4 regions of the Brevibacillus sp. WF146 genome follow, and region 3 is predicted to be linked to each of the others. Evidence: riboswitches for the same ligand, from Rfam matches in the RefSeq annotation. Region 3 holds a riboswitch; each other region holds the start of a gene.
What was found. Region 3 has a riboswitch for S-adenosylmethionine ahead of A6764_RS02150 (BMP family lipoprotein). Riboswitches for the same ligand answer to the same signal wherever they lie in the genome.
Positions count from the first base shown of each region.

Region 1: another riboswitch for S-adenosylmethionine. It lies ahead of A6764_RS08630 (homoserine dehydrogenase); the one in region 3 lies ahead of A6764_RS02150 (BMP family lipoprotein).
Region 2: another riboswitch for S-adenosylmethionine. It lies ahead of A6764_RS21495 (homocysteine synthase); the one in region 3 lies ahead of A6764_RS02150 (BMP family lipoprotein).
Region 4: another riboswitch for S-adenosylmethionine. It lies ahead of A6764_RS05770 (sugar ABC transporter substrate-binding protein); the one in region 3 lies ahead of A6764_RS02150 (BMP family lipoprotein).

Region 1 covers NZ_CP109943.1:1,752,239-1,760,081, forward strand. The annotation lists gene A6764_RS08615 (saccharopine dehydrogenase family protein) at 1-206, opposite strand, end outside; gene A6764_RS08620 (VOC family protein) at 611-964, opposite strand; partial or broken gene A6764_RS22375 (hypothetical protein) at 1,451-1,519, shown strand; SAM riboswitch class I at 1,710-1,817, shown strand; SAM riboswitch class I at 1,904-2,013, shown strand; gene A6764_RS08630 (homoserine dehydrogenase) at 2,103-3,395, shown strand; gene A6764_RS08635 (glycerol-3-phosphate responsive antiterminator) at 3,482-4,033, shown strand; gene A6764_RS08640 (MIP/aquaporin family protein) at 4,256-4,963, shown strand; gene glpK (glycerol kinase GlpK) at 5,030-6,523, shown strand; gene A6764_RS08650 (glycerol-3-phosphate dehydrogenase/oxidase) at 6,692-7,843, shown strand, end outside.
Region 2 covers NZ_CP109943.1:4,322,400-4,330,242, reverse strand. The annotation lists gene A6764_RS21515 (ArsR/SmtB family transcription factor) at 1-143, opposite strand, end outside; gene A6764_RS21510 (DUF4129 domain-containing protein) at 217-1,545, opposite strand; gene A6764_RS21505 (DUF58 domain-containing protein) at 1,542-2,732, opposite strand; gene A6764_RS21500 (AAA family ATPase) at 2,740-3,678, opposite strand; gene A6764_RS21495 (homocysteine synthase) at 4,045-5,346, opposite strand; SAM riboswitch class I at 5,443-5,553, opposite strand; partial or broken gene A6764_RS21490 (GNAT family N-acetyltransferase) at 5,648-6,223, shown strand; gene A6764_RS21485 (rhodanese-like domain-containing protein) at 6,582-6,896, shown strand; gene A6764_RS21480 (SCO family protein) at 6,976-7,590, shown strand; gene chrA (chromate efflux transporter) at 7,814-7,843, opposite strand, start outside.
Region 3 covers NZ_CP109943.1:407,268-415,110, forward strand. The annotation lists gene A6764_RS02140 (DUF3298 and DUF4163 domain-containing protein) at 53-673, opposite strand; gene A6764_RS02145 (methyl-accepting chemotaxis protein) at 908-2,389, shown strand; SAM riboswitch class I at 2,477-2,587, shown strand; gene A6764_RS02150 (BMP family lipoprotein) at 2,822-3,850, shown strand; gene A6764_RS02155 (ABC transporter ATP-binding protein) at 3,928-5,457, shown strand; gene A6764_RS02160 (ABC transporter permease) at 5,432-6,502, shown strand; gene A6764_RS02165 (ABC transporter permease) at 6,489-7,406, shown strand; gene A6764_RS02170 (sulfite oxidase-like oxidoreductase) at 7,441-7,843, shown strand, end outside.
Region 4 covers NZ_CP109943.1:1,182,252-1,190,094, reverse strand. The annotation lists one part of gene A6764_RS05785 (IS3 family transposase) at 1-589, shown strand, start outside; gene A6764_RS05780 (ABC transporter permease) at 655-1,662, opposite strand; gene A6764_RS05775 (sugar ABC transporter ATP-binding protein) at 1,640-3,175, opposite strand; gene A6764_RS05770 (sugar ABC transporter substrate-binding protein) at 3,207-4,349, opposite strand; SAM riboswitch class I at 4,468-4,587, opposite strand; gene A6764_RS05765 (hypothetical protein) at 4,858-5,892, shown strand; gene A6764_RS05760 (copper amine oxidase N-terminal domain-containing protein) at 5,922-7,430, shown strand; gene A6764_RS05755 (FTR1 family iron permease) at 7,516-7,843, shown strand, end outside.

The DNA.
Region 1 (7,843 bases), 1.3 Mb from region 3:
ATGGCCTGGACGCTCGACACGTCGCGGGCGTCCACCCGCTTCACCTGAATCTCCACGTCGGTTTCCCGGCGCAGTTCGGCGGCCAGTTCTTCCGCCGGACCGATGGAAATGTCGGCCAGCACCAGTTTTTCCAAGTAACGCGACTTCACGATTTCGCAGGCGCTCACTTGTCCAACGCCGCCAACACCTACTATTGCGACTCGCATAGAGTCCTCCTTCCGTATGTGGGCAACGGTCTATCTTCGCATTCGAAACAGCCATTTTTGCAGATGAAGATCGATATCGGCGGGGTGCACCGACACTTGGGCAGTCATGTCAATCGGCTCCCGAGGGCGCAGGTTCATGAGAACAACCTCCTTGTGTTCGAGTGGTCATTCGTGTACACGGGGGGAAAAGCGAGGGGGCTTAGGGGGAAGGCAGCGATACCGCATGGGTGCTGTCACCTCCTTTTCCAGTCATGGACGAAAAAGTTCGAGCAAGCCGTGTCGCGCGGGGATAGTACATGTGTATTCATCTGCCCGGACGTCCCATGCGCTCGGCAGGGGAGAAAAAATCCGGACCCCAAAAGGAAAGGTCCGGTCTCCGGGAACTAGAGAGGCGGCGCCGCCGGTCAGGACTTGTATTGAATCAAGCCGAATCCGAGCCCTGTCGGATCGACCAGATAGGCCAGGTGAAAATCATCGAAATCCATTGGTTCCCGGACGATGTTGGCCCCGTTTTCCACCGATTTGGCGATCGCCTCCTCGATCGAATCCACCTCGATGATGATGCGGGTGCCGTGCGGATAGTCAGGCGGCCCCAAGTCAATGCCGCCGTTGATGCCCGGACGGTCATCGGAGCCGGTTGTCACCGCGTAGTAATCCCACCGCGGCTCCGCGATGTTCCAGCCGAAGACGGTGGAATAAAACTGAACGGCTCGCTCGGGGTTTTGGCTGCTTAATTCGAACAGGACGACACGTGCCATGAGGAGCACTCCTTTCGTAATAGAGGGAATCATATCCAATTCCCTGCCGCCAAGGGAAACCCCTCTTTCTTTGCGTATAAAGAAAATAGGAACCACCTTAACCCACCTGACCCTTGAAGAAGCGAACCAGAAGAAAACGTGCCTGCGGCCGCGCAAAAAAGTAGAATAAAGAGAGGAAACAAAGAAACCCCCTTTTTCACGGAGGAGACGACATGATCCGTTCGATCACAGGGCAGGAACTTTCCGCCCTGCAGGAGCGTTTGTGTTTGGAAGAAGTGTACATCCTGTACAGCAACCTCTTTGTGCGGGCGGACAGATGCATCGCGCTTGCGCAGACACACAACGAAGAGATTTGTCTGGTAGGAACCTATCTGAAAGGCTTGCCTTTCCACGCGTTCACCTTCCATGTATGTGAGCTTTCGAAAGGAAGAACTGACGGAAACGCCTCATATCGGCTTGTTTTCCCCTGCCGGCGACCTCATGTCGATGGCCGGGTTTCACATTTTTCACGAGCGCTATGTGGAGATCGGCAATATCGGCACTTCGCCAGCCCACCAAAACAGAGGATGGGGAACGCGGATCACGTCGGACATTTGCCGGCTGGCACGGGAGAAATCGCCGCACGTTACGCCTATCTCGAATGCTGCTGTGACGTTCGCGCGTGCCGCACGCGGCGCCGTCTGCCAGATTCTTGTTGACGAACAACCTGGCATTCTTTACAATGATACCCAACAGGTAAACACTGTTCTTATCCAGAGCGGCGGAGGGACTGGCCCGATGAAGCCCGGCAACCGTCACGAGGTGCGTGACCAGGTGCCAATTCCTGCAAGACAGAGGTCTTGACAGATAAGAAGCGGGTTCGTTTGATACGGATGCAGGCCTTCTTCTTGTCGGAGAAGGCTTTTTCGTTCTTCTGTTCCTGAACTTCATAGGACTTCTTTCTTATCCAGAGAGGTGGAGGGACTGGCCCGATGAAGCCCGGCAACCGTCACGCGGTATGTGACAAGGTGCCAATTCCTGCAAGACACGCGTGTCTTGAGAGATGAGAAGGAGGCTCGGGCGCAATGCACACAAGCCTTCTTCGAATCGGAAGAAGGTTTTTTCGTGTTGTACAAGACAAAAACGGGGTGGGAGAAACATGAGCGTGGTAAAAGTGGGCTTGTTGGGATTGGGAACGGTAGGCGGCGGGGTGGTCAAGACGATCCGCGCGCAGCAGGAGAAGCTGTCGGCCCGGCTGGGCAGGCGCATCGAAATCGTCAAGGCGCTGGTGCGCGACACGCGGAAGCAGCGGGCCGTGCAGGTGGAGCCGTCGCTGTTGACGACGCGGTTTGCCGACGTTCTGGAAAGCGACGTGGACATCGTCGTGGAAGTGATGGGCGGCGTGGAGCCGACCTACGACTACGTGCGGGCGCTGATCCAAAAGGGCTGCCATGTGGTGACGGCCAACAAGGAACTGCTGGCCAAGCGCGGCGCGGAGCTGGTGGAACTGGCCAACCGGCACGGCGTCCATCTCGCCTACGAAGCCAGCGTCGCCGGGGGGATTCCCATCCTCGGCGTGCTGCGCCAGTTCCTCAGGACCAACGACATTACGGAGGTGCGCGGCATCCTCAACGGAACGACCAACTTCATCCTGTCGCAGATGGAGGAGGCGCAGCTGCCCTACGCGGACGTGTTGAAGCAGGCGCAGGAGCTGGGCTATGCGGAGGCCGATCCGCGCTCCGACGTGGAAGGCTGGGACGCCCTGTACAAGCTGTACATTCTGGCGCAGCTCGTGTTCGGCGAGTCGCTGCCCCTCTCCGCCATCGAGCGGCAGGGGATTGCCGACCTCTCGCAGGGCCACATCCGGCTGGCGAAAGAGCTGGGGTACCGGATCAAACTGCTGGCGCAAGCGCGCCGGGAAGACGGCGGTCTGCACCTGTCCGTGCGGCCGACGCTGGTGCCGCTGGGGCATCCGCTGGCGCGCATCCGGGATGCGTACAATGCCGTCCAGGTGGAGGGCAGCCTCGTCGGCGACCTTTTGTTCACCGGCAAAGGGGCGGGCGAACTGCCGACAGCCAGCGCGGTCGTGGAGGATCTGGCCTTCTTGCTGACCCAGCCGTTTACGCCTCATCCCGCCTGGCGGGAACGGCCGACGGCGGTCCCGTCCAGCCGGCTCTCATCCGGCCTCGACTTCTGTTTTCTGGAAGGGACAGCGGCCCGCGTGACGCCGGAGCAGGTGCTGCTGTTCCTCGAACGGGCGGGAGTCGCCGTCCGCAGGCTGACCGTCCAGTACGATCCGGGCAGCGTCCTGCGCGTGGGCTTGCTCGCCGCCGGACTCAGGGAGGAGCACGCGGAGCTCTTGGGACGGGACTTCGGCCTGCAGGCGCGGCTGTACCCCGTGCTGGAGGCGGCCGACGATCGTGGTGCCGTCGAAGGGACTGTGGGTTGGTAAACAAGCGTCCAACTCCCCATCGCATTCGCCGGGATTTTTTGGCATGATAGAAGCGGAGCACTTCTTCTTCAAGGGGATGAGGACACATCATGCTGGGTTCGCAAACCATTCTGCCGGCCATTCGCCACATGAAGGAGTTTGAGCGCGTCCTGGAAAGCCGGTACGACACGATCATTCTGCTGGAGAGCCATATCTGTCAACTGAAAAGCATCGCCGACCTGGCGCGCCGGCACGGAAAAAAGCTGTGGCTGCACGCCGATCTGGTGCAGGGGTTGAAAAACGACGAGCACGGCGCGCTGTTTCTCTGCCAGGAGATCAAGCCGGCCGGCGTCATTTCCACCCGTTCGCAGGTGATCACGACCGCCAAAAAGAAGGGCTTGGTCACGGTGCAGCGCCTGTTTTTGCTGGACTCCGGCGCGCTGGAGACAAGCTACAAAATCCTCGAGCAGACGAAACCCGATTTCGTGGAAGTCCTGCCGGGGGTCATGCCGCACATCATTACGGAAATCCGTGAGCAGATCCGGATTCCGATCATCGTCGGCGGGTTTATCCGCACCCGGGAGGAGATCGAGAGCGCTCTGGCGGCGGGAGCCATCGCCGTCACCACCTCTGATCGAAACCTGTGGAAACAACTGTAAAAAAGTGGTTGACAACGCTTTCACGTCCGCTTATGATTGATTCCAGAAGGTCATACGTCGGATGAGATCAGGAGATCCACCTATTTCTCTAGTGTTTAAGTTCCCGTGGGCTTAAGCAGTGGTTGATAGGTGGATTTTCTGTTTTCTTCCAGGGAGGTGAACGGCGAAAAGGGGGGAGCCGGTCCGGTCTCATCATAAAAAAGAAGAGAGTGGGGGAACATGATGTCGGCGTATTGGGCGGAACTGATCGGGACCATGATGCTGGTGATTCTCGGGGACGGCGTCGTGGCGGGCGTCGTGCTGAACAAGTCCAAGGCGCAAGACGGCGGATGGATCGTGATTACCATGGGCTGGGGCTTTGCCGTCGCCTTTGCCGTTTACGCGGTCGGGGGAGTCAGCGGCGGCCATCTGAATCCGGCCGTCACCATCGCGCTCGCGTCGATCGGAGCGTTCGCTTGGGAGCTCGTGCCCGGGTACATCCTGGCCCAGATGGCCGGGGCGTTTCTGGGGGCTGTGTTCGTCTACCTGTACTACCTGCCGCACTGGAAAGAAACCGCTGACCCGGCGGCCAAACTGGGGGTATTCTGCACGGCTCCGGCGATTCGACACACGTTTGCGAATGTTCTCAGTGAGGGGTTGGGCACGTTTTTTCTCGTGTTCGGCCTGCTGGCCATCGGCGGCAACACGTTTGCCGAAGGGCTCAATCCGCTGATTGTCGGCTTTTTTATCGTCGCCATCGGCATGTCGCTCGGCGGGACCACCGGCTACGCGATCAATCCGGCGCGCGATTTGGGGCCGCGCCTCGCCCACTTCGTCCTGCCGATCGCGGGCAAAGGCTCATCCGACTGGAGCTACGCCTGGATTCCGGTCGTGGGGCCGATCGTCGGCGGGACGGCGGGAGCGCTCGTATTCAAGACCTTGTTCGGCTAAGCGGTCGGCCCGGGCCGATTGACGCAGCGAGGGATCGGGAGAAAACGATGAAGGGGGATGTGACGGATGGAAAAGCGGTACGTATTGGCCATTGACCAGGGCACGACCAGTTCCCGTGCCATTTTGTTCAACCGGGAAGGGAACATGGTGGGAGCGGCCCAGAAGGAGTTCACGCAGTTGTTTCCCCGGCCGGGCTGGGTGGAGCACGACGCCATGGAGATCTGGTCGTCCGTCGTCGGCGTGATCGGCGAGGTGCTGGCCATCCACAACATCAGCGCCCAGGAAGTGGCCGCGATCGGCATCACCAACCAGCGGGAGACGACCGTCGTCTGGGACAGACAGACCGGCCTGCCGGTCTACAACGCGATCGTCTGGCAGTCCCGCCAGACGGCGGAGATTTGCGAGGTGCTGAAGGCGCAGGGACTGAACGATCGGTTTCGCGAACGGACCGGCCTTTTGATCGACGCCTACTTCTCCGGCACCAAGGTCAAGTGGATCCTCGACAACGTGGAGGGAGCACGGGCCAGGGCGGAACGCGGCGAGCTCTTGTTCGGCACCATTGACACCTGGCTGATCTGGAAGCTCTCCGGCGGTCGGGCGCACGTGACCGACTACACCAACGCGTCCCGCACGCTGATGTACAACATTTTCGACCTGCGCTGGGACGACGAGCTGCTGGAGCACCTCACCGTGCCGAAAGTGATGCTCCCCGAAGTGCGCTCCAGCTCGGAAATCTACGCGCATACCGACAAAGACCTCTTCTTCGGCGTGGAAGCGCCCATCTCCGGGGCGGCGGGAGACCAGCAGGCCGCCCTGTTCGGCCAGGCGTGCTTTGAGGAAGGCATGGCGAAAAACACCTACGGCACCGGCTGCTTCATGTTGATGAACACCGGAAAAAGACCGGTCCGCTCCGAACACGGCCTGTTGACCACGATCGCCTGGGGCATCGACGGCAACGTGGAGTATGCGCTGGAAGGAAGCATTTTTGTCGCCGGTTCCGCCATCCAGTGGCTGCGCGACGGCCTGCGCATGCTGAAATCGGCGGCGGACAGCGAAGCGTACGCCAGCCGCGTGGATTCGACCGAGGGTGTCTACGTGGTGCCGGCGTTCGTCGGCCTGGGCACGCCGTACTGGGACAGCGACGTGCGCGGCGCCGTCTTCGGCCTGACGCGGGGCACCAGCAAGGAGCACTTCATCCGCGCCACGCTGGAATCGCTGGCCTACCAGACGAAAGACGTGCTCACCGCGATGGAAGCCGACTCCGGCATCACGCTGAAAAAGCTGCGCGTGGACGGCGGCGCGGTGAAGAACGACTTCCTGATGCAGTTCCAGAGCGACCTGTTGGGCGTGCCGGTGGAACGTCCGCAGGTAAACGAGACGACCGCCCTGGGAGCGGCCTATCTGGCCGGTTTGGCGGTGGGCTTCTGGAAAGACAGGCAGGAGATCGCCGCCAACTGGAACGTGGACGGCGCCTTCGAGGTGAAGATGAGCGAGGAACGGCGAAACGGGCTGTACGCCGGCTGGAAAAAAGCCGTGCGGGCGGCGATGGCCTTCAAATAAGCGGCCGGACGTGGTATACTGAACGCAACAAGGTCATACGGATGGTCTGAGAAACGGAGTCGACCACTGATCCTTCTTTGCGGGCAAGGAGGGATTGGTGGTCGTTTGTGTTTTTTCCGGACTGTTCGGGTTGACCCACCGATAAAGTAGAAGGGGGAGTGATGCGTGATGAAACGAGCGGAACACCTGGCGCGGCTCAAAACGGCAGAGCTAGACCTGCTGGTGATCGGCGGCGGCATTACCGGCGCGGGGATTGCGCTGGACGCCCAGGCGAGGGGCATCCAAACGGGGCTGATCGAGATGCAGGACTTTGCTGCGGGGACCAGTTCCCGCTCCACCAAACTGGTTCACGGCGGGCTGCGCTACCTGAAGCAGTTGGAGTTTCGCCTCGTCGCCGAAGTGGGCAGAGAGCGGGCGATCGTCTACGAAAACGCGCCGCACGTCACCCAGCCGGAGTGGATGCTGCTGCCGCTGATCGAGGGCGGGACGTACGGACGGCTGGCCACATCCGTCGGCCTGTACCTGTACGACTGGCTGGCAGGAGTGAAACGGAGCGAACGGCGGCGAATGCTCAGCCGGGAGGAGACGCTCAGGATGGAGCCGCTCTTGCGCAAGGAAAAGCTGAAAGCGGGCGGCTACTACGTGGAGTACAAGACGGACGACGCCCGGCTGACGCTGGAAGTGATCAAAGAGGCGGCGGCCCGCGGCGCGGTGCCGGTCAACTACGTGAAGGCGGAGGCGTTCCTGTACGAAAACGGCAGGGTCGTTGGCGTGCAGGCCGTCGATCGGATCAGCGGGGAGACGTTCGCCATCCGCGCAAAACAAGTGGTCAACGCCGCCGGACCGTGGGTGGACGAACTGCGCGAAAAAGACGGCTCCCGGCAGGGCAAGCGGCTCTTTCACACCAAAGGGGTGCACATCGTCTTTGACCAGGCGCGGTTTCCGCTGCGTCAAGCCGTTTATTTTGACACGCCGGACGGCCGCATGGCGTTTGCCATTCCGCGCGCGGGGAAGACGTACGTGGGCACGACCGACACCCCCTACGACGCCGATCTGGCCCATCCGGTGATGACGGTGGAAGACCGCGATTACCTGCTCGCAGCTATCCATTACATGTTCCCGGAGGTGGGCATCCAGGCGGAGGACATCGAGGCGAGCTGGGCAGGTATTCGGCCGCTGATTTACGAGGAAGGCAAGTCCGCCTCGGACATCTCCCGCAAAGACGAAGTGTTCCGCTCCCCGAGCGGGCTGATCACCATCGCCGGCGGCAAGCTGACCGGCTACCGCAAGATGGCGGAAAAAGTGGTGAACATCGTCGCA
Region 2 (7,843 bases), 550 kb from region 3:
CGGCGCAGGTCGCGTGCCAGGCCGGCCGGCAGAGCGTGCAGCGTCTCGCGGGCCCAGCCGATGCGGGATGTGTGGTGGTCCGGATTGGCCAGCACGTGCAGGCTGAGAAAAAACTCGCAGCCGGGAATGTACGCGGCCGACACCCGCTTGCGCAGCCACAGCGGCAGATCCCAAATGAAAAACCACGCCGGAGAATGGCGTGGTTGTGCCGATCCATCATTCGCGCTTGGACGAGTCCCGCAACTTCCGCAAGCACTGCTCCAGGTCGTTCCATTCTTCCGGAGAAAGCGGCTGCTGGCGGTAGCGGTACCGCTCGTAGTAGCCGGTGATCTGACCGGCCAGTTCCACTACGTCCGGGTTGGCCCACTGCGAGCGGATGCGCCTCAAGTATTCGTGGCTGGTCTCATGCCGTTCGATCCGCATCCCCGCTTCGGCCATGTGCTGGAGAAACCGGTAGTACGCATACCGCACCGGATCGTCGACGGGGCCGGACGGGCCGCGCATCAGCGTGTCCAGCTCCCAGAGGGGACCTTCGTCTGCCGATGCGTTCGCGGCGACCGGGCGCCAGGCGGTTTGAACCGGAGCAGGGGAGACCGCGGTGCCGCCGACGTTCCGGTAGCGCCGTTTCCAGATGAACCGCGCCAGCGTGGCGAGGACCAGCGCCGAGACGCATGCAATCAGGTAGGGTTCCGCCATCGAAAACAGCGTCTCGCCGCCGGCCGGAGCGATCTCCTCCAACGGCTGTTCGACGACATCCGTTCCGCTGTTGAACAGCCCGTTGACGCGGCTGTTTCCGCTCAGGACCTCCGCCAGTTTGCCAAACAGCGCGGCGGTTCCCAGGAGGAGCGGGCGGGCCAACAGGTACAGACCGTCTCCCAGCGGTTCTTTGACCAGCCCCCAGATCCACGCCAGGAGCCAGAGCAGGCCGCCGCCTGCGAGGGCGTATCCCGCCGCCAGCAGCAGCCGGGTGGTCAGCAGTTGACCGCCCAAAGCGGCGGCAAGGGAGATCGGCGCGGCGCTTCCGCCCGGCGGTTCGCGCGTCAGGTACTCGCCCCAGCCGGTGACGAGGTGGCTGGCGAGCACGAAAGCCAGTATCGCGTAATACGCCCGAACGTCATGCGGCTGCGGGGCGGCCAGCGCTCCGAACAGGCCGGCCAGCACCAGTTGGAACAGGCAGATGATCAGCGCCAGCACAAAGCGGTGGCGCAGATGGACAGGCGTACACGGAATCGAGGGCGCGGCGTGGATTCGCCAGAAAAAGAGGGCGGCCAGCAGCAAAGCGAGCAGCCAGGAGCCGAAAGCGTCGTAACACAGACCGCCGACGGCCGCCACCAGCGGATACAGCAGCAGGTGAAGCAGGAGGTGGTGTCCGCCCCCCTGGTACAGCCAGCTTCCCAGGGCAAGCAGGAGCGCGGCGGCCAGGACAAAGCCGATCATGCTTTCCGGCCGGGCCGGCAGCCACCGGAACAGCATCAGCACGGAGGCCGTCAGCAGCGCTTCCATCCAGAACACCAGCGTCCAGCGTCCCAACATGGACCACGTCATGAAAGGACCACCTTCCTCGCCGGGGTGCGGCCGGACTCGTGCCGGCGCAGGACCGGCTGCTCCTCCGACACGTCCAGCACCGTGACGCTGTTGCCGTGCCGCACCAGCCGTTTGACCGCTTCTTCCGCCGGTCCGTCCAGACGCGGGGTGACGATCAGGATCGCGTCACGGGTGCCGCTGTGCTCCAGACGCCGCAATACGGCCGCCAGCGAAGTCGGCATGTACTGATACAGGCGGGCGAGCTGTGTCATGACATGGACGTGGTGAGCCTTGCCGCTGCCCGCGGGGAGGTGGAACTGCTCCCGTCCGCGCTGTTTCACCGTCAGGAACAGGTCGCAGGACAGCGATTGGCGGCGGCAGAGAACGGAGAGGGCGGCAAGAGCGGAGATGACCCGCTCGTTCACCGTTTCATTTTGCCGCTGCAGCAGCGGTTCGTAGGACGGCAGAATGTGTCCCACCACCTTCCAGGTGGGGCGGGCGGTCGGCTCGAACAGCCGCGTCTGCAGCGCGCCGGTTTTCGCGCTGGCTTTCCAGTGGATGTGCTTCAGCCGGTCTCCCGGCGCATAGCCGCGCACGCCGCGCAAAAACGTGACGTCCTCCTCCAGGCGTCTGCGCGAGACGCTGCCGCCGTCAGGCTCGGCTGCCGCCGCCGACAGCGGGGGCAGCGTCAAGGGCAGCGGGTAGACCAGGAGGGAAAACGACAGCGGCAGCGGAATCGGGTCCTGCTCCTCGCCAAACACGGAGAGCGTGTCCGCCTGGGCTTCCGTCAGCCACACCAGGCCGCGCTTGTGCGGGGTGAGCGTAAACGTCCGTTCCGCGCTTGTCCTAAGCGGCAGGTGGAAGCGGAAGCGAACCGTGCAGCGCTGGCTGCTCGCTGTCACGTCGTCCGCCCCTTCGACCGTCACGTGTTCGGGAAAGGACACGCGGATCACCGTGCCGGGCAGCGGCAGCCAGGAGCGGTTGTGCAGCGAAAAACGGACGGTGACGGGCGTTCCCGGCATCACCCGGCTCTGGTCCGCGCTCCACTCCAGCCGAACCCAGCGCGGCAGATTGGCCCGCCACCAGCGGTGAGCCAGCGTCATGAAAAAGAAGAAGCCGCCAAACAGCCAGAGAAAGCGGCTGCCCGAAAAGAGGGCAAACAGGAGGCAGAGAAACCCCAAAGCGTGATAGACCTGTCTCGTGCTCATGTGTGGATCACACGCCTTCTTCGACCGGTGCCGCCACGCTTTTGAGGATGTCGTCGATCACTTCCTGCTCCGTCACGTGCAGTTCCGCTTCCATCGACAGGCGGATGCGGTGGACGGACAAAGCGGGAAACACCGCTTTGACATCGTCAGGCAGGACGTAGGTGCGCCCGTCCAGGTAAGCGGCCGCCTGCGCCGAGCGCAGCAGGGCGAGCATGGCGCGAGGACTGAGGCCCGTTTCCACGGAGCGGTGGCGACGGGTGGCTTCCGTCAGATCGATGATGTACTCCTCCACGGCGGGGCTGACGTGTACCGCTGTCACGTCCCGCTGCATGGCGGCGATCTCGTCGACGCTGATCACCGGCTCCACCTGCTCCAGCGGTGAGCCTGTCCGGAACCGCCGGAGGATCTCCCGGGCGTCTTCCCTGCTGCCGTAGCCGAGCGACAGGCGGAACAAGAAGCGGTCGAGCTGCGCTTCCGGAAGCGGATAGGTTCCCTCCGATTCGATCGGGTTTTGCGTGGCAATCACCAACAGCGTCGGCGGCAGGGGAAGCGTCACCCCTTCGATGGTTACCTGCCGTTCTTCCATGCATTCCAACAGGCCGGATTGCGTCCGCGGCGTGGCCCGGTTGATCTCGTCGGCCAGAAGCACGTCGGCAAACACCGGTCCCCGCCGAAGTTCAAACGCGCCGGTCCGCTGGTTGAACACGTGCAGCCCGACCACGTCCGAAGGCAGCAGGTCGGCGGTAAACTGCACCCGGTTGTAGGTGCCGCCGATCGCCTGGGCGAGCGTTTTGGCCAACACGGTCTTGCCCATGCCGGGCAGGTCCTCCAAGAGCACGTGGCCGCGGGCCAGAAGAGCCGTCACCAGCAGCCGGATCTGCGGCTCCTTGCCGACGATGACGCGGTTGACGCTTTCCAGCAATGTGTCCAAAGGGCGATGGGTCATGAGGACGTCTCCTTTATGGGAAAATAGGGCGCGAGACCCGGTTGTTCCAGTATGGAAGGTATTATACCTCGGAACGCCTGATTTTGCCAAATCTTCATAAAATTATCCTGATCGGAAAAACGGCCCTCTGAAACGAGCGCGCCGCTGATCGGCGGGGGAACGTTTGCGACCTTCATCGGCGGCGCACAGTCAAGCAACTGGGCGCTTGAAAGCCGCGGGAACAGAGGGTGAAGAAAAGGCGTCGGAAACAAGAAAAACAGCGAAGGGGAACTCCCGCTTCGCTGTTTGACGCAAACGAACGCAGACGCTCGCCATCCCCGGCCGCTTTGGGCGCGTCGGGGCGCCCCAACGGACCAGACCCGTTCCTTATCCGACCTGCTGGGGCACCGCCTGCTTCAGCGCCTGCTCCAGATCGGCGAGAATGTCGTCGATCGCCTCCGTGCCGACGGAGAGGCGAATCAGGCCCGGGGTGACGCCGGCGGCGAGCTGTTCCGCTTCCGACATCTGCTGGTGGGTCGTGCTGGCCGGATGGATGATGAGCGACTTGGAATCGCCGACGTTGGCCAGATGGGAGAACAGCTTGACCGACTCGATCAGCTTCTTCCCTTCGGCGACGCCGCCGCGAATGCCAAAGGTGAGGATGGCCCCCGCTCCTTTCGGCAGGTACTTTTGCGCCAGGCGGTAGTGCGGATCGCTCTCCAATCCCGGGTAGCTGACCCACTCCACGGCGGGATGTGCCTCCAGATAGCGGGCGACGGCCAGGGCGTTTTCGCTGTGCCGCTCCATGCGCAGATGCAGCGTTTCCAGCCCTTGCAGAAACAGGAAGGCGTTGAACGGCGCGACGGCGGCCCCGATATCCCGCTGCAGTTGAACGCGGGCCTTGACGATGTACGCCAGCGGGCCGAGCGCTTCCGTGTAGACGATGCCGTGGTAGCTCGGGTCGGGCGTGGTCAGGCCGGGAAACTTGCCGCTGCTCCAGTCGAACTTGCCGGAGTCGACGATGATGCCGCCGATGGCCGTGCCGTGTCCGCCGATGAACTTGGTGGTGGAGTGAACGACGATGTCCGCTCCGTGGTCAAACGGACGGCAGAGGATCGGAGTGGCAAAGGTGTTGTCCACGATCAGCGGAATTCCGTGTTCGTGGCCAATCGCGGCAATCGCCTCGATGTCGGCCACGTCCATGCGCGGATTGCCGATCGTCTCGAGGAACAGCGCTTTTGTCTTTTCGTTGATTTTGGAGCGGAAATGGTCCGGGTTGGATTGGTCGACGAAGTGAACGGTGATGCCGAGCCGCGGCAGCGTGTGGTAGAAGAGGTTGTAGGTGCCGCCGTACAGGCTGTTGGAGGCGACAATTTCGTCGCCGGCATGGGCGATGTTGAGGATGGAAAAGGCGATCGCCGCCTGCCCGGAGGAAGTGGCCAGCGCCCCGACACCGCCTTCCAGCAGGGCGACCCGCTGTTCAAACACGTCCTGGGTCGGGTTCATGATGCGCGTGTAGATGTTGCCCGTCTCTTTCAGCCCGAACAGGTTGGCGGCGTGCTCCGTATCGCGAAACACGTACGAGGTCGTCTGGTAAATCGGCACGGCGCGCGCTCCCGTCACCGGATCGGGCGACTGTCCTCCGTGCAGAGCGATGGTTTCCGGCTTCCACTGGCGTTGGTCCGACATGGGCATCTCTCCCTCTTTCCTGGATAAAGGATGGATAACAAACGAAGCCTTCTTCCGGAGAGAAAGAAGGCTTCGGTCATTCCCGATCAAGCGGCCGTTTCATCTCTCAGAATCCGGGATTCTGCAGGAATTGGCACCATGCAAGCAGGCTTGTTTGCCGGTTGCCGGGCTTCATCGGGCCTGTCCCTCCGCCGCTCTTGATGAAATCGTGGAAATTTTGCAAATTGTGCTTATCTGGTATTATAGGGGGACAGCCGGATTCGGTCAATACAAATTTCCGAGTAAGTCAGGGGGAATTATCATGATTGCTGTTTTCTTGCGTCCACACGATTTGGCCTATGCGGAGCGCATGTTTGCGCTGGTTTCCGATCCGGCCGTCAGCGGCGCGCTCAGCCTGCAGGACCAGTCGGTCGAGGATACGAAGCGGTTCATCCGGCACATTACGGAAGAGGAGCGGGCAGGGAGAGCCGTCAGCCGGGTCGTCTTCAATGAAAAGGAGGAGTTAATCGGCGTCACCACGCTGATGTTCATCGACAGGGAGCGGCGGCGCTGTCACATCGGCAGTTGGCTGGGCCGGGCGTACTGGGGGAAAGGGTACAACCAGCTCGCCAAGGAAGCGATTTTGTCCATCGCGTTTGGCGAACTGGACCTGGACATCGTCTTCGCCGGGGCGCGGACGACCAACATCCGCTCGCAAAAAGCGCAGGAGAAGCTGCCCTACGTCACGCTCCACGTGGAAAGCGAGTATCCCGAGGAGCACGCCGCTCTGGAGCAGCGGCAGCAGCACCCCTGTGTGCTGCACGCCTTCAAGCGGGACGATTTTCTCCGGTATCTGGCGGAAAAGGAACGGGCGGCCAGGGGAGAAGCGGTCCGTGACGAATCCGTACACGGCGGGCTGAAGCAGGAACCGCAGCGCTCCCCGTCACAATTGCGTAACCGTTTCGCCCTCTCTCGTTCACAACTTTCCGGCCGGGGCAGCCCTATAATAGGGGTGATTATGAGAAAGATACAGATGCACTGTGTAACCTCCAGCCCCGGCCATGAGCACCATGCTGATGATCGCGCAGATCGCCGGCCGGTTCCTGCTGATCCCGTCGCTGATCCTGCGGCTCGGGCTCTTCCCGTTGTGACGCCGCGTCCGTGCAGGGACGGCCTGTTCGAAAATAGCCGCCGGTATGGTATGATGGGAGGCGGTATGGAATCAACGTTCATGAAGATACAGGAGGCTAGTAAACATGGCGGATCAAGGGGTAAAGGAAATCACGCCGCAGGAGCTGATGGAGAAGCTGGCTGCGGGAGAAAAGCTGCAGGTCATCGACGTACGCGAAGTGGAGGAGTGGAATGGCGGTCACATTAAGGAAGCCAAACTGATTCCGCTCGGCTTTCTGCCGTATCGCGTCGACGAGCTGGACAAGGAGACGCCGGTCGTGCTGGTCTGCCGAAGCGGCGCCCGCAGCCACATGGCCACCCAATATTTGCAGGAATTGGGCTTCGACGCGGCCAACATGGTGGGCGGCATGCTCGCCTGGCCGGGGGAAACGGAAGCGTAACGCAGCGCTGCAGAAAGAAAGATGCGCGTGATCGCCGTTTGTCGGGGATCAGCGCGATCAGGATGAGGAGGAGAGCAAGATGAGCGAAGGCAAGGCGTCGTTCTGGCAGCGCCACTGGTTTACCGTGGCGGCCGCCGTGCTGGCGCTGCTCGTCGTCGGGGTATTCGGCTACCAGTACTGGCAGAAGAGCCAGATCCCCGTCGTCAAACAGATGAACGACTTTACGCTGGACAACATTGACGGGTCCACATTCACCCTGTCCGAAACCAACGGCAAGGTCCGGCTGGTGGAGTTCATCTTTACCCACTGCCCGGACATCTGCCCGGCCACGACGTTTAACATGGCCAAGATGCAGGAACAGTTGAAGGCCAAAGGGCTGTTTGGAGACAAGGTGGCGTTTGTGACGATCACCTTTGACCCGGAGCGGGACACGCCGGAAGTGCTCAAGGCGTACGCGGACAAGTTTGGCGCCGATCAGAGCGGCTGGTACTTCCTGCGCGGCGATCAAGCGACCGTGGAAAAAGTGACCAAAGACTTCGGCATCGCCGTCCTGAAACAGCCTGACGGTTCGTTTGCCCACACCGCCCGCATGTTCCTCGTCGACAAGGACGGCAACATGCGCCGCATGTACGGGATGGCGTCCGACATGGATATGGACAACATGCTGAAAGACATCGAGCAGTTGGCTGATTAAACAGCCAACCGGGGCCGCCCCGGCCTTTGCATGACGCAGCGGGCCGGCCCTGCCGGAAATCATTTTCCGTAAAAAAACCCGCCTCTGCCGGACCTGATGTTCGCGGTTCCGGGGGCGGGTTCATCTGTTTCATGGGCGGCCCTCTTCGGGAATCACGGGGTTCCCTGCGGCACATTGGCTGTTCAGCGGGTCTCTTCCAAACGGATGGCTTTGACTGTCTCCGTCACATATAAGCCGCCGCCAGACCGACAAG
Region 3 (7,843 bases):
TGGATGTTTTTATGAGGCCGATCCCACAAATGGCCGAATCCCGCCACGCACGCTACGAGTTGGTGGCCATGACGCTGAGCGGCCCCTTTTCGCTGATGATCGGCTCCAGCTCGAACACCGAGATGGGAAACATGGGGAAGCCCACGTAGTACGGCGTGATCTCGTAGAGTTGAAAATAGATGACGAGCGCTTTGTCGGCCACGTAGAAATCCTGGTCGGGGCGGATCGCCTTGAACGGCTCCAGGGTGGGAATACGCCGTTCCGCGATCTGTCTCCTGATGTTGTCCGACAGCACCTTGACATAGTCGCTGCCCGGTTTGAACAGGTCCCGCAGGGAGAAGATTTTCCCGGTCTGCACATCCGCGGTGAGCGACTTCAGATAGGTCATGCCGTGAGCCATCGGATAGGTGTAGGCGTAGTTGTTCAGGGTGACGCTGATGATGCCCCGCTGATTGTTTTTGATCTCGTAGCTCCCCTGCATGTCCGTCGTTCCCGGCACCTGGATGTCATGCTGCCGGTTGATCAAATCCTGCACGTACCGCGACAGGGTTTGGTTGATCTCCTGTTCGGCCTGCGGATTGGCCAGGCCGGCCAACTGCGGGTAATAAATGGTCACGTTCGGACGGCTGATCGTGCGGGTCAGCACGGCTGCCGGCAGTTGATTCAGTTCCACGGCGTTCCCGCTCCCTTCCTGAAAAATGCGTTCCCTGCATCAGCCTATTCGCAAGGGGGCCAAACGGTCATTGCGGAACCCCTTCTGGTCCGGCAGCACTACGGGCGCGTTAGAACTTTTTTCACATGTTTTCCATGTACCCGATAGTATTTGGAAGATTTTTCAGGATATAATGACAAAAGAGAGCTGTATCCAGACACACGGGAGGTAAAGGAGGAACTTATGCTTCAGACCATGTTTCAATTGGTCCGCAACACCTTGACCAACAAAGAAGGCTTCATGATCTTTATTCTCTGGAATCATCTGTGGCTGGCCGGATGGATCGCGTATCAGGAGGGCGTGAACTTCTGGAAGCTGACATCGCTGGGCCTGCTGGTGACGCTGATCGTTTCGCCGTACTACTTCATCCGCAAAGGCAGTTACGTGATTCGCTACCTGGTGGCGATCGGCTTTATGTATTACTCCATCGCGTTCGACCACTTTACGTCTTACCCGGAGACGGCGTTCCTTTCCTTCATCGTGCTCGGCTTCCTCGCGGCCTATCTGGACTGGAAGCTGGTCGTCTCCGCCGGGATTGTCCAGATCGCGGCGACGTTTGTCGGGTTTTACACCGGTTTCTACGACATGTTCGACGAAGGCCGGACGGAGGTCAACCTGATCCTGCACCTCGTGTCCGTTGTGCTGATGATCGCCGGCTTGACCTACCTGTGTCTGGCCGGACAAGCCTCGCTGAGCAAAGCGGAGGCGGCGCGGCGGGAAGCGGAGGAAAAGGAACAGCGGCTGGCGGAGCTGTTGGGCCACATCCGACTGGTGACGGAACAGCTCGACCGCACGTCGGAGCACGTGCATGAGCACGCGGAGACGACCAAACGGAACACGGACGAGATGATGATCGCGTTCCGCGAAGTGGCGACGGGGATGGAGGCACAGGCCAACTCCACGGTGAAGATCGAGGAGGAAGTCCAGTCGATCGACCACGAGATCGTGGCGGTCAACGAGCAGGCCAACGCGATGAAGGCGGAGGCCGATCAGAACAACCGCCGCCTCACCGACAGCATCGGCATGATGAACGAGCTGTCGCGGCAGATGGAGCAGATCGTGCAGGCGGTCAACGTGGCCTCGTCCACCATCCGCGAGCTGAACCGGCAGGCCAACCGGGTGGAGGAGATCGTGCAGACGATCAACCAGATCGCGACCCAGACCAACCTGCTGGCGCTCAACGCGGCGATCGAATCGGCCCGGGCCGGGGAACACGGACGCGGCTTCGCCGTGGTGGCCGACGAGGTGCGAAAGCTGGCCGAGCAAAGCGCCACAGCCACCCAGGAGATTGCCGAAATCCTGCAGTCGCTGCACCAGGAGAGCGAAAACGCCGTGCGCCACATGAGCAACGGGGAAACGTCGGTGGCCAAGGGACAGGAGCTGGCCGTTCAGACCGTCACCTCCATCGAGGCGGTTCGGGCCGGGATGGAATCGTTTTTGCAGGCCGTCGAGCACGTGCGCTCCAGCATGGACAGGGTGAAGCTGCGCTCCGGAGAGGTGGCCGCCGAGATGTCGACGATTACGGCCGTGACGGAACAATCGGTGGCCAATCTGGAAGAGCTGTTCGCCACGGCGGAAAACCAGCATCAGAAGGTGCGGGAAATCACGGAGGAGCTGGGCGAGCTGAACGCGCTGTCGCGCAAACTGCAGCAGTCGTTTCGGGACCAACAAACGTAATGTTTCGAAATGACAAAAAAATCATTTGCATTTTGCTTTCCTTTTGCTAGAATAAGAGACATTACAACTGGATAGCGGATTCACCTTACCTTATCAAGAGAGGCGGAGGGACTGGCCCGATGAAGCCCGGCAACCACTGTACCCCGGTACAGAAAGGTGCCAATTCCTGCAAAACCCGTGGGTTTTGACAGATGAGGAAGAGGTTGGCGATAATTGGCAAACTCTTCCTCCGGGAAGAGTTTTTTTCATACCGTCAGCAGGGTTTCCATGGAAGTGCCTCTTGTGGAAAAAAAGGGGGAATAAGTCGAACGTTCTTGTGTTTCTATAGCAAAATATTCGTGTTTTTTCTTGATATTTTTGATAAAAACCTGTAAATTACCGGTATGAGAATCGCAAAATCGAAACTTTTGTCACTGGATAGGAGAGAGCAGCATGAAAAAGTACCTGTTGGCATTGATGACGTTTGCCGTACTGGCCGCCGGATGTGCGGCGGGTGGCGGCGCACCGGAGGACAAGGGACAAGCCGGGGGCCAGGATGGCGGCGCGAAGAAGCGGGTTGCGCTGGTTCTTCCGGAGAAGATCGGAGTCAACCCGTTCTTCCAGCAGATGGACGAGGGAGCCAAGAAAGCAGCGCAGGAATTTGGCGTCGATGTGAAAACCATCGAGTCGACCGACCACGCCGCCATCGAGGAGAACATCCGCGCGGCCGTGGCGGAGAATTACGATTTGATCATTACGTCGTCGTTTGAATCGGAGGACGCGCTGAAAAAAGTGGCGGCGGAAAACCCGGACCGCATGTTTGCAATCATCGATACCGTCGTGGACCTGCCGAACGTCCGCAGCGTGGTCTTTCGCGAGCATGAAGCCGCCTACCTGATGGGAGCGGCGGCCGGCCTGGCGACCAAGACCAACAAGGTGGGCATCGTCGCGGCGATGGACATTCCGCTTCTGAAAAAGTGGACGGTCGGCTTCCAGGAAGGACTGAAAGCGACCAATCCGAAGGCAGAGGTCTTCGTCAACTACGTCGGCAGCTTCAACGACCCGGCGAAAGCCAAGGAGCTGGCCCTGCTGCAGGCAAACAAGGGAGCCGACTTCATCTACGGGGCCGCTGCCGTAGGCGACCTGGGCGTGTTTGAAGCGGCCAAGGAAAAAGGCTTCTACACCTCCGGCCAGGACGTCGACCGCACCGGCATCGATCCGGAACACATCGTCCTGTCCCAGTTGAAAGGAACCGACACGGCCGCTTACGAAACGGTAAAGGCGTTTGTAAACGGCAGCCTGAAACCAGGCGTGCAAACGTACGGCCTGAAGGAAGACGGCGTCGGCGTCACCTACGTCACGCGCGAGAGCAAGACGCCGCTCCATCAGTTCATCGGCGAAGAGATCGTCAACAAGGTGAAAGCGATCAAGGACGAGATCGTGGCGGGTACGCGCAAGGTGCCCGATCCGCTGCAGCAGTAAACGAGACGGCGACCGACTACTGTGGTAGTCGGTTTCCTGTTGCAACGGGCCAACAGGAAAAAGGAGGGAAGAACGGGATGGCGTACCGTCTGGAAATGCGTAACATGACGAAAAGGTACGGCGATTTTACGGCCAACGACAATGTGTCGTTCACCCTGCGGGCCGGCGAAGTCCACGCCATCGTCGGGGAGAACGGCGCCGGCAAAACCACCCTGATGCGGATGCTGTACGGCATGGAACAGCCCACGTCCGGGGAGATCGTGCTGAACGGCCGGCCGGTGGTCTTTCGCGGCCCCGACGACGCGATCAAACACGGCATCGGGATGGTGCACCAGCACTTCATGCTGTTTGCCGATTTCAGCGTGGCGGAGAACATCGTCATCGGCTATGAACCGCAGCGCGCCGGCCTGTTCCGGCGCAAGGAAGCGGTGGAGGCGGTGCGGGCCCTCAGCGAGCGCTACCGCATCCCGATCGACGTGACCGCCCGGGTATCCCAATGCTCGGTCGGGGAACAGCAGCGCGTGGAGATTCTCAAGGTGCTGTACCAGGGAGCGGACATCATCGTACTGGACGAGCCGACCGCCGTCCTGACGCCGCTGGAGGTAAAGGAACTGCTGCAGACGATACGCCACCTGGCGGAGAGCGGCAAGAGCGTCATCCTGATCACGCACAAGCTCAAGGAAGTGATGGAGGTGGCCGACCGGATCACGGTGCTGCGCGGCGGCCGGGTGACCGGGACCGTTTCCCGGCAGGAGACCAGCGTGGACGAACTGGCCCGGCTGATGGTGGGCCGCGAGCTGCAGCCATTGAGCGAGCGGGTGAGCCTGGCCGGCGGGCCGCTCCTGCAGGTGGAAAACCTGACCGTTCGCGACAGGCAGACGATCGTGGACGGCGTTGCTTTTACCGTGCACCACGGGGAAATCGTCGGAATCGCCGGGGTCTCGGGCAACGGCCAGTCGGAGCTGCTGCAGGCCATCACCGGGCTGCGGCCGATCACGGCGGGCAGGGTGCTGCTGGGCGGAAAAGACGTCACCAACCGTCCGGTGGCAGCCATTCGTGAAGCGGGAGTGGCCCATATCCCGGAAGACCGCTACCTGTGGGGAACGGCCAAGCAGGAGAGCGTGGAGGAAAACGCCTTGATGGGCTACCAGCGCAAAAGGGCGTTCAGCCGTCGCGGCGTCATTCTGCGGGACGCGTTCCGCCGTGTGGTGGAGCAGTGGGTGGAGCGGTTTGCCATCAAGACCGGTTCCCGGCACCTGCAGGAGCAGGCGAGCAACCTGTCCGGCGGCAATCTGCAAAAACTGATTGTCGCCCGCGAGCTGGGGCAAAAGACGCCGCTGTTGATCGCCGCCGAACCGACGCGCGGCGTGGACATCGGGGCGATGGAACACATCCACCAGGCGCTGATCGAAAAGCGAAACAGCGGCGACGGGATTCTGCTCGTCTCGTCGGAGCTGTCGGAAATTTTGGCGCTGTCTGACAGAATTCTGGTCATGTACAAGGGACGGATCGTCGGCGAGCTGAAGCGGTCGGAGGCGACGGAAGAGAAAATCAGCGTGTTGATGGCAGGAGGAAGCATCCATGGAAGCGGTCAAAAAGCTGTGTAAATCGCTGGTCCAGCCGCTGTTGGCGGTGGTGATCGGCTTGTTGACGGGAGCGGTTGTCATCAGCGCGGTAGGCGAATCGATCCTGGACACCTACCAGCAGATGTGGAAAGGGGCGTTCGGCAGCTTTTACTTTTTCGCCTCCACGCTGGCCCGGTCCACGCCGATCATGCTGATCGGGCTGGGGCTGTCGCTGGCGTTTCGCGCCGGGGTGTTCAATCTGGGCGCCGAGGGGCAGATGGTGCTGGGAGCAATCGGCGCGACGCTGGTCGGGCTGTACCTGCCCGGTCCCGGACTGGTGAAAATGCTGGCCGCGCTGGCGACCGGGGTGGCCGTGGGCGGTCTCTGGTCGCTTTTGGCCGGGTACATGGAGGCGAAGTTTCGCGTCCAACTGCTCATCACCACCCTGCTGCTCAACTACATTGCCGTCCTGTTTGCCGGGTATCTGGTCAGTGAACCGTTTCAGGACAAGTCAGGCTCGGCGGCGCTGGCCCAGACGGCCATGCTGGAGAAGAGCGTCTGGCTGCCCAAGCTGTTCGCCGGCATGAGCGTGCACACCGGCTTCCTGTTGGCGTTGGCCGCTGCTCTGGCATTGTTCTGGGTCGTCCGGTTCACGCCGTTCGGCTACGAGGTGAAGATGCTCGGACACAATCCGTTTTTTGCCCGGTACGGCGGGATCGACAAGGACCGGGTGATGCTTGTGGCGATGTTTGCCAGCGGGGGATTGGCCGGGCTGGCCGGCACCGTGGAAGTGCTGGGGGCGCATTACCGGTTCGTCGACGGCGCGCTGACCGTCCCCGGGTATGCCTGGACGGGCTTGATGGCCACGCTGCTGGCCAATTCCCACCCGATCGGCGTCGTGTTTACCTCGATTCTGCTGGCCGCCCTGCAGACGGGCGCGATGGGCGTGGAGCGCAACACCGAGGTGCCGCTGGAGCTGGCCAGCGTCATACAGGCCGTGCTGATTCTGTTTATCTCCGCCAAATTCAGCCATGACTGGTGGAAAAATCGCAAGAGCAAGAGGAGGGAGTCGCATGGAGTTGTTTGATGGAGCCCTCGTCAGTTCCACCATCCGGATGGTGACTCCGATCCTCCTGGCGGCACTGGGCGGAGCACTGTGCGCCCGGGTGGGCATCTTCAACGTCGGGCTGGAGGGGCTGGTGCTGGTCGGAGCGTTTTCCGCCATCGTCGGCAACCACTTTACCGGCAGCCTGCCGCTGGCCGTCCTGTTTGCCGCCGCCGTCACCGTGCTGTTTTCGCTGTTGTTTGCCTACATGACGATCGGACTGAAGGCGAACGAAATCATCGTCGGCGTGGCGATCAATTTCCTCGCGCTGGGGCTCACCACGTTTGCGCTGCGCGCCGTCTTCGGCGTGAAAGGGGCGTTTTACGACAAGGACATGGCCGGGCTGCCGCAGTGGCAGATCCCCCTGGTCACAGACATCCCCGTGCTGGGGGACATCCTGTCGGGTCATTCGCCGCTGGTCTACGCGGCCTTTTTGGCGGCGGTTCTGCTGCATCTGTTCTTTGCCCACACCGTGACCGGCTTCCGCGTGCTGGCGGCCGGGATGAATCCGGTGGCGGCCCGCAGCCTGGGCCTCAAAGTGACGCGGCTGCAGGTGCTGGCCATTGCGCTGTGCGGCGTTCTCTGCGGCATGGCCGGGGCACAGCTCTCGCTGGGACAGGTGACCATGTTTACTGAAGGCATGACGGCGGGGCGCGGCTTTATCGCGCTGGTGGCGATGATGTTGGGGCAGTCTCACCCGTTGGGCATTCTCGCCTCCAGCCTGCTGTTCGGGCTGATGGATGCGCTCAGCATCCGTCTGCAGGGCTTTTCGCTGCCGACGCAGTTTACCGCGATGCTGCCCTACGTGCTGACGATTGCGGCGATGTTCTTCCTCAAGGACAGGGGCGCGGCCGCAAGCACCGCCAGCCAGCAGAGCGCCCGCTAGACGGAGACGGACTGACTTGGGAGGGAACGAGAAGATGAACAAGGCAGAGCGAATCAAACGGATGAGGGTGCCCACAGTCGATCCGGCCCTGGCGCGGCGGCTGCCGCCGGGACAGGTGCTGACGGAGCGGTTTCCGATCTTGCATGAGGGGGAGGTGCCCGTCTACGACCTGGAGACGTGGACGCTGCGGGTCTTCGGGGAAGTCGACCGGGACGTAACGCTCTCCTACGCCGACATCATGGCGATGCCGCAGACGACGATCACCTGCGACATCCACTGCGTCACCCGCTGGTCCCGGTTTGACAACCGGTTTACCGGCGTTCGTTTCCGCGATTTCCTGGCGGCGGCCGGTGTCACGCCGCAGGGCAGGTACGTGATGCTGCACGGCGATTACGGCTACACGGCCAACGTGGCGCTGACCGACCTGGACCGGGACG
Region 4 (7,843 bases), 770 kb from region 3:
GCGTAGGCTGATGCGTGAGCTGGGAATTCGTTCAGTTATCCGCAAGAAACGGCCATTTGCAGGTCGCAAACCATCCGTAGTCTTTCCGAATGTCCTCAACCGTGAATTTACAGCAGAAACCATTTTGAAGAAATTTGTGACTGACATTACCTATATTCGAATTGGTCATGATTTTGTCTATTTGTCGGTTATTTTAGACCTTTGTAACAAGGAAGTCGTAGCATGGGAGCTATCCGCGCGTAACGATCTCCAGCTCGTATTGGACACCGTAAAGCAACTGAACGCCAAAAACGCTATTCTCCATTCCGACCAAGGATTTCAATACACAACCAAATCGTACAGGGATCTACTCGAGGAGAAAGAACTTATGGGAAGCCATTCAAGACGCGGGAATTGCTTTGACAACGCATGTATCGAGTCGTTCTTTTCCCATCTGAAAACGGAAAAGCTTTACCTGGCGAAGCCAGATAGTGAAGCTGCGGCACGTAAATGTGTTGCTGAATATATCGACTACTATAACAATGAACGCTTCCAGAAAAAACTCGGCGACCTCTCCCCGGTTGAATATCGAGAAGCGATCGCCGCTTAGGTGATTCCTCTTTTTTTACTGTCTACTTGACGGGGCTATGACCAAGCGGCCCGCCAGCCGCCCGCCTATTTTTTCAGCCTGGGCAGATAGGTAAGCGTCAGCGCTCCCGCCAGCACCAGGCCCTTGACGATGTCCTGGGCGTAATACGGCACGTTCATCATCGTCAGCCCGTTCATCAATACCCCCATCAGGATGGCGCCGCAAAAGGTGCCGAACGCGTTGGGCTTGCCCTGCCCGAAGATGGAAAACCCGATAAACGCAGCGGCCACGGCGTCCATCAACAGCGGCGATCCAGCCATCACCTGGCCGGTGCCGATCCGCGCCGTCAGCACGATCCCCCCGATGGAGGCGAACAGCGCCGACAGCATGTAGGCCATCGTGCGGTACTTGTTGACCGGGACGCCGGAGAGGCGGGCCGCTTCCAGATTGCCGCCGGTGACGTACAGCATCCGTCCGAAACGGGTGTAGTTGAGAAACACGTGCACGCCGGCGACGGCCAGCGCCATCAGGATGACAGGGACGGGGATGCCCCACATTTCCCCCTGGCCGATGAAGAGAAACGTCGGGATGATGATGCCGGGAGCGGACGAGCCGTCGGCCATCGGCATGTTGTTGTAGATGGAAAAGCCCTGCGTGTAGCTGAGGTGAATGCCTTGAAAGACGTACAGCGACACGAGCGTCGCCAGAATGTCCGGAATCCGCACCTTGACCACCAACAGCGCGTTGATCAGCCCGATCACCAGACCGGCCAGGAGCGGAACAACCAACGCCACCAGCAGTTCCTGCCGGTACCACACCATGAGCGAGGCGGAGAGCACCGTCGCCACGCTGACCGTCGAACCGACGGACAGGTCAAAGCCGCCCACGATCAGGGAAAAGGTAACCCCGATCGCCACCAGCGTCACGATGGAAATGGAGCGCAGGATGTCCACCAGATTGGCGTAGCTGAGAAAGTTTTCGTTGACGATGCTGAAAAACGCGATCACGGCCAGAATGGCCAAAAGTGCACCGTACCGCTGCGCCAGCGAACCCCGCGTCTGTTTTGTTTTTTCACCCTGCAGCACTGCTTCCATGATGATTCCCTCCACTCATGTAAAACATCACCGTCTCGGCCGTGATCCGTCCTTCCGTCCATTCGCTCCGGCTCCATTCCGCGGCGGTCCGGCCGTGTTCCAGCACGATCAGGCGATCGGCCAGCGCCAGCGCTTCGTCAATCTCGCTGGAAAAGTACAAGATGCCCCTGCCCTCGTCCGCGAGTTCCCTGATCAAGCGGAAAATCTCCTGCTTGGCGCCGATGTCCACGCCCTTGGTCGGCTCGTCGAAGAGGAAAACGCTGGCCGTGGTCAACAGCCACTTGCCGATCGCCACTTTCTGCTGGTTGCCGCCGGACAGGCTGCCCGTCCGCTGGTCCAGCCCGGCCGTCTTGATGCCCAGCCGCTCCACGAGGGACTGGGCCGCCTCCCGCTCCGCCCTGTCCGAAAGAAAGCCTCCCCGCGCAAACGCCCGCAGGTGGGCCAGCGTCAGGTTGTGCTTCACCGGCTCCTCCACCAGAATGCCCTGCAGCCGCCGCTCTTCGGGAATCAGCGCGATGCCGTTCTGGATCGCTTCGCCCGGATGGCGGAGGCGCAGGGTCCGCCCCCGCAGCCGGATCTCGCCGCCGTCCAGCCGGTCAGCGCCGAACAGGGCGCGGGACACCTCTGTCTTGCCGGCGCCCACCAGTCCCACCACCGCGACGATCTCCCCCTGCCGCACCTGGACGTCAAACCGCTTCACCTTGTGGCCGATCCGCAGTTCTCTCACTTCCAGCAGCACCTCGCCCGCGCGTCCCGTCCGGTCGTCCGCCCGATTGGCTTCGCGTCGGCCCAGCATCGCCGACACCGCTTCTTCCGGACTGGTCTGGTCCGTCCGCTTTTCCCACACTCGACTGCCGTCCCGCAGCACGGTGATGCGGTCAGCGATGGCGAACACCTCCGGCAGCCGGTGGGAGATGTAGACGATCCCCACCCCGGCCGCCTTCAGGCTGGCGATCAGCTCGAACAGCGCCGCCGCTTCCGTCAGGCTGAGCGGCGCGGTCGGCTCGTCAAAGATGACGAAGCGGACGTCCTGGGCCACGGCGCGGGCCAGCAGCACCAACTGCTTTTCTGCCAGCGTCAGCTCCTCCGCCTTTGCCTTCAGCGGCAGGGAAAAACCGCACCGGTTGAGAATCTGTTGGGCCCGCTCCACCGTCCGCTTCGGCGAATGCCACCAGCCGCCGGCGGAGACGGATTGGTCCAGGAGGATGTTTTCCGCGACGCTCAGGGAGGGAATCAGCCCCGTGTCCACTTCCTGCTGCACGAGGTGGATGCCGGCCCGCTTGGCATCCCGCGGTCCGGCGACCGCAAGCTCGCGGCCGTCGATCAGAATGCTGCCGGCCGTCGCCTGCTCTGCGCCGGAGAGAATTTTCATCAGCGTGCTTTTGCCCGCTCCGTTGGCTCCGAGGATGGCGTGCACCTCCCCGCCGCGCACGGTGAAATCCACCCCGCGCAGGGCGTACACTCCGCCGTACTGCTTGACGATCCCCTTCATTTCCAAAACAGAGGCCGTCATCTCGCATCCCTCCCTGATCTGTCCGTTCCTGTCACTTGTGCTTAGCCTCCAGCGCGGCCATCCACGGCGAGACGGCGGCGTCGCTACGTCCCCACCCGCTCACGTATTGAGCCAGTTCGGACATGTTGACCGGTTTGTCCGGCAGTTTGTCCTGGCTGACCAGATGCGGATCGAGCGAGAAGTACTTGGGCGTGTGTTCGCCGGCGATCTTTTGGTAGAGGAAGCGGCTCTGCACCCGTCCGATGTCGGCCGGATCGGTCGCCGCCGACGCTTTCCATGGACTGTCCTTCTCCTGGATGAGCTGCAGGTCTTCGTCGGACAAGTCGATGCCGAACACCTTGATCTCCGTCCGTCCCGCCGCCTTGATCGCCCGCGTAGCCCCTTTGGCGAATTCGTCCCACGGCGCCCACACGGCGGCGATGTCGCCTTTGTTCGGGTACTTTTTCAGGATCGCATCCATCTGCGCCTGGGTGTCCAGCGCCGTGTTCGGGGTGGCCGAACCGAAGCGGGCGATCTCCTTGATGTTGGGGTAGCGCTTGAGAAAAATCTCGTAGACGCGGTTGCGCTTTTCCATCGGCGCAAAACCGCCCACCCAGATGTAGACGATGTTGCCTTTCCCGTCGATGGATTGGGCCAGGTTTTTCAGCCCCTGCCAGGCCAGGCTGTAGTCGTCCTGGTCAATCACGGTGACGCCGTCCACCTGGTCCAGGTCGTTGTCGAACGCGACGACGGGAATCCCCGCCTTGACCGCCCGCTCCACGCCCGGCTGAAGCGCTTCCGCACGGCCGTGGTTGATCAGGATCCCGTCCACTTTTTGGTTGACTGCGGTGTCGAGGTGGGCCGCCATTTTGCCCAGGTCGCCGTCCGCGTTGTAGACGACCAGCTCGCCGCCGAATTTGCTCACCTGCTCTTTGACTCCCTGCAGGTACTGGGCGGAAAACGTCCCGATGGAGAACTCGCTGACCAGAGCGATTTTCAACGGTTTGTCCACTGCCGCCGGAATGGCCGCCGAGGTAGACGCCGCCGGTGATGCGGCTGCCGGCTGCTGCGGCGCGGCCGCCGGCTGGGACGACTGTGACGTGGCGGACTGGGCAGACGGCGCCGGCGGCTGTTCACTGGTGCAGCCCGTCAGCAAAAGAGCCGCGACGAGACTGGCTGTCATCCATTTTTTCATCGTTTTCATCTGGTACATCCCCCCGTATGAGTGCGTGAAAAATGATGGCATGGACGGAAAAACCGGAAAAAACAAACGCCTCTTTCCCTGAGGAAAGAGGCGCGGTTCGCTCGCTCACCTCTCATCTCTCAGGAAACATTCCTGCAGGAGTTAGCACCGTGCCGCAAGAGCCGCATGCTCTTGACAGTCGGTTGCCGGGCGTCATCGGGCCAGTCCCTCAGCCTGCTCTGGATAAGAAGGCATGTGTAATTCCAAGTTTTCCACTATGCTTTTGATGATGAGGACATCATACATCGAAGCCGGCGGCTCCGTCAATCCCGTTTTTGGAAGTTTCTCAGAAATATTTGATACTGTAAGCGATTTCCAAAAACGGATGGAACGGCATGTGCTCCTTTCATCGAGAATGAAAATCTTTATTGACGCGTACGAGATGCCCCTTTATTATCAGGAGAGGAGATCGTTTTGATAATGATTATCATTATTTTGATGATAGAAAGGAGGAGGCTCCGTGCCGCTGCGCCTCTTGCTCGCCCTGTTTCTGGCGCTGCTTCTGCCCGCATCCGCCTTCGCCTATTCCTACGGCGACCCGAACAAGGAAGACCTCGCGGAGAGCTTCAAGGAGATCGCGGCCAAGCTGGAACAGACTCCGGAAGACTGGAACGGCGCCCACCAGGCGTTTCTCAGCCGCAAAAACGAGATCGCCCTGGAGTTTGGCCAACAGACCGCCCAGACACTGGAAGCGAACTTTTCTCAACAAAACAAGGATCTCGTCCTGCACAACTACAAAGCGCTGCTGGTGAAGAACATCGACCGCCGGTTGACAAACGCCGAGCAGCAGTTTGACGACTACGCCAAGGCAAAGCTGCTTTTGGCCAAAGGCAGAGGGACCCTCAACGTGCTCGCCCCGTACATCAGTGACAGCGCTTCTAAAACGGCGTTCGCCGCTTTCGACAAAGCGCTGGCCGCGCTGGGCAATCCCGGCCTGTTCGGTGTGGGGACCGTGCCTTCCGACAAGAACGAATTCCAGAAGCAGACCAAACTGATTCGCTCCACGCTCCAGCCGCTGTTTCCGTGGAAAGGGGGAACGGCAGCTGCCGCCGCCGGCTCCCAAACGTCCGCCCCAACGGCTTCATCGCCGCAGACCGCACCGGCGGGGAAGCCTGCATCAACTGCCCAGCCGTCCTCCGGCTCCCCGGCCGGCACGAAAACGAAGGCAAGCGCTTCGTCCCCTTCCGGCCCGCAGCCGTCCGCTGCCGCTTCCGGCCAACAAACGCCGGCGTCCGGCAGCCTTCCTGCGCAGACGGACGCTTCCCCCGCCGCCCCGGGACAATCCCCCGGGCAGGGAGAATCGGCCGCACAGGCGTCTGCCAATCCAGCCGGCGGACAGACAGACGGCCAGACCGCGAAACCGGCGCCCGCCGGAGAAGGCGCTCAACCGGCTCCGTCCAAAGTAAATCCGGTGGTCACCGCTTCCCTCATGGGCGGTCTGATTATTGTTTTCGGCGGCTTGTTCTGGCTCGCCAAACGAAAGAAATGGATCTAAGTTCATACATGACAAGGAGTGACTGTTCCATGCGAAAATTTGCCGTCGCCTCGATCGCTGCAGCCCTGCTGCTCAACCCTGCCGCCGCTTTTGCCGACACCGGCGCCTCCCAACCGGCCGCTTACGCCGCATTCAGTCTGACCGCGGACACCTCCGCGCAAAAAGCGGACATTCGGGCGTTTGAGGAGATCAAAAAGCTGTTCGACGCCGCACAAGTGGACATCGCCAAGGTCAAACAGCAGTACGTCTCCGCCTTCCAGGCCAAAGTGCAGGCGCTCATTCCCGACACCGACGCGCTGATCGTCGCCGTGCTTGACGGCGCGGCTGCCGGCCATTACTCCGTCCAACAGGCCAAGCAGGCCGTGGACAAAGGGCTGCAGGGGTACTTTTATGCGCAAATCACCAAATTGACCAAGGAAACGGCCAAAACCGCTCTGACCGAAGGAAAAAAAGACATGGCCCGCACCGCCGTGGAGCAGGCCGTCGAGCTCTACGCCGGCGCCCTTCGGGGAACGGTCATCAAGCGTGACAACACGTACGGCACGCGGATGCAGGAGCAGTTGGACACGATCATCGTTCCGAAGATGCTGGAAGCCGTGAACAGTGGGGACGTGCTCGGCTACAACGTCATCCGCCAGATGTTTGACAAGACGTTGATCAAGACGTTCCACCTGGCGACGATCACCTACGCGAAAAAAGTGCCGGACCTGGCGAAAACCAACCTGGCAGACGCCAAGGTGGGCATGACGGAGGGCTACTTTTTCTTCCTGCCGATCTACAACTCCATGTCCGGCGGCCACAAGCCGTCCGCCGACGCGATCAAGGCCGCGTTCGAATCGGGCGATCCGGCCAAGCTGAGCGAAGCGGCTGTGAAGAACGCGTTTTTCCACGCCCTCACCGGGAAAATCGCCGGCTACGCGGACAAGGTGCTGAACGCCGACTGGACGGTCAAGGACAACCGCGAGAAGGCACAGGAACAGGCGATGGAAGGCAACATGTTCCTCTCCGCGATGGAAGTGCTGCTGACGGAAAAGCTGGGCAAGGACGTTTTCGCCCGGATGAGCCTGGACGCTCAGGCGTACTATGAAGCAGTGAAAGCGGGCGACAAGGCCAAAGCGACCGCCAGCGTCATCAACGTGCTGAAAGCGCTCAGCGGCCAAATCGGCGTCACCTTCCAAATCGGCGAAGCGAAGCTGAACGCAAACGGCAAAGTAGTGACCATCGACGCCCCGTCGTTTGTTGCAAAGGGCCGCACGCTGGTCCCCGCCCGGGCGCTGGTGGAAGCGCTCGGCGGCTCGATCAAGGCGGAAAAAGCGGGCGCGAAGACAAAAATCGTGATAGAAAAAGACGGTTCCACGATTGAATTCCTGGTAGGCGGCACAGCGATCGTCAAAGACGGCAAAACGCTGGAGTACACGTTCGATCAACCGGCGTTGATCAAGAACGGCCGGACGTTCATTCCGCTCCGCGCCGTCTCTCAGGCACTGGGACAGCATGTGTTCTACGACGCCTCCAGCCGAACGGTCATCGTGCTGTAAACAGCCAACCGTCCATATCGAAAAAACGGGAGCGACCTCTTCCGCGCGGAGAGGTCTCTCTCCGTCGTAGAAGGGGGAGGTACCCATGGACATACAGGCGTTTCTCATCACCCTGCGGGAAGCTTTCGAAGCCCTGCTGATCATCGGCATTATCGTCACCTATCTCACCCGCGTCGGCGCCCGCCAGTGGAACAAATGGGTGTGGGCCGGCGCCGGTTTGGCTCTTTTCGCCAGTTTTCTCGTCGCTCTCCTGTTTCAAATCGTGCTCACCGACTTCCGCATGATGGCGAGCGAAAACTACATGCGGATCGGCATGCTGTTCGCTTCCTCCCTGCTGTTGACGCACATGGCGGTGTGGATGTCCGGCCAGCAAAAAGACATGCGAAGCGACATGCACAGCAGGCTGGACAAGA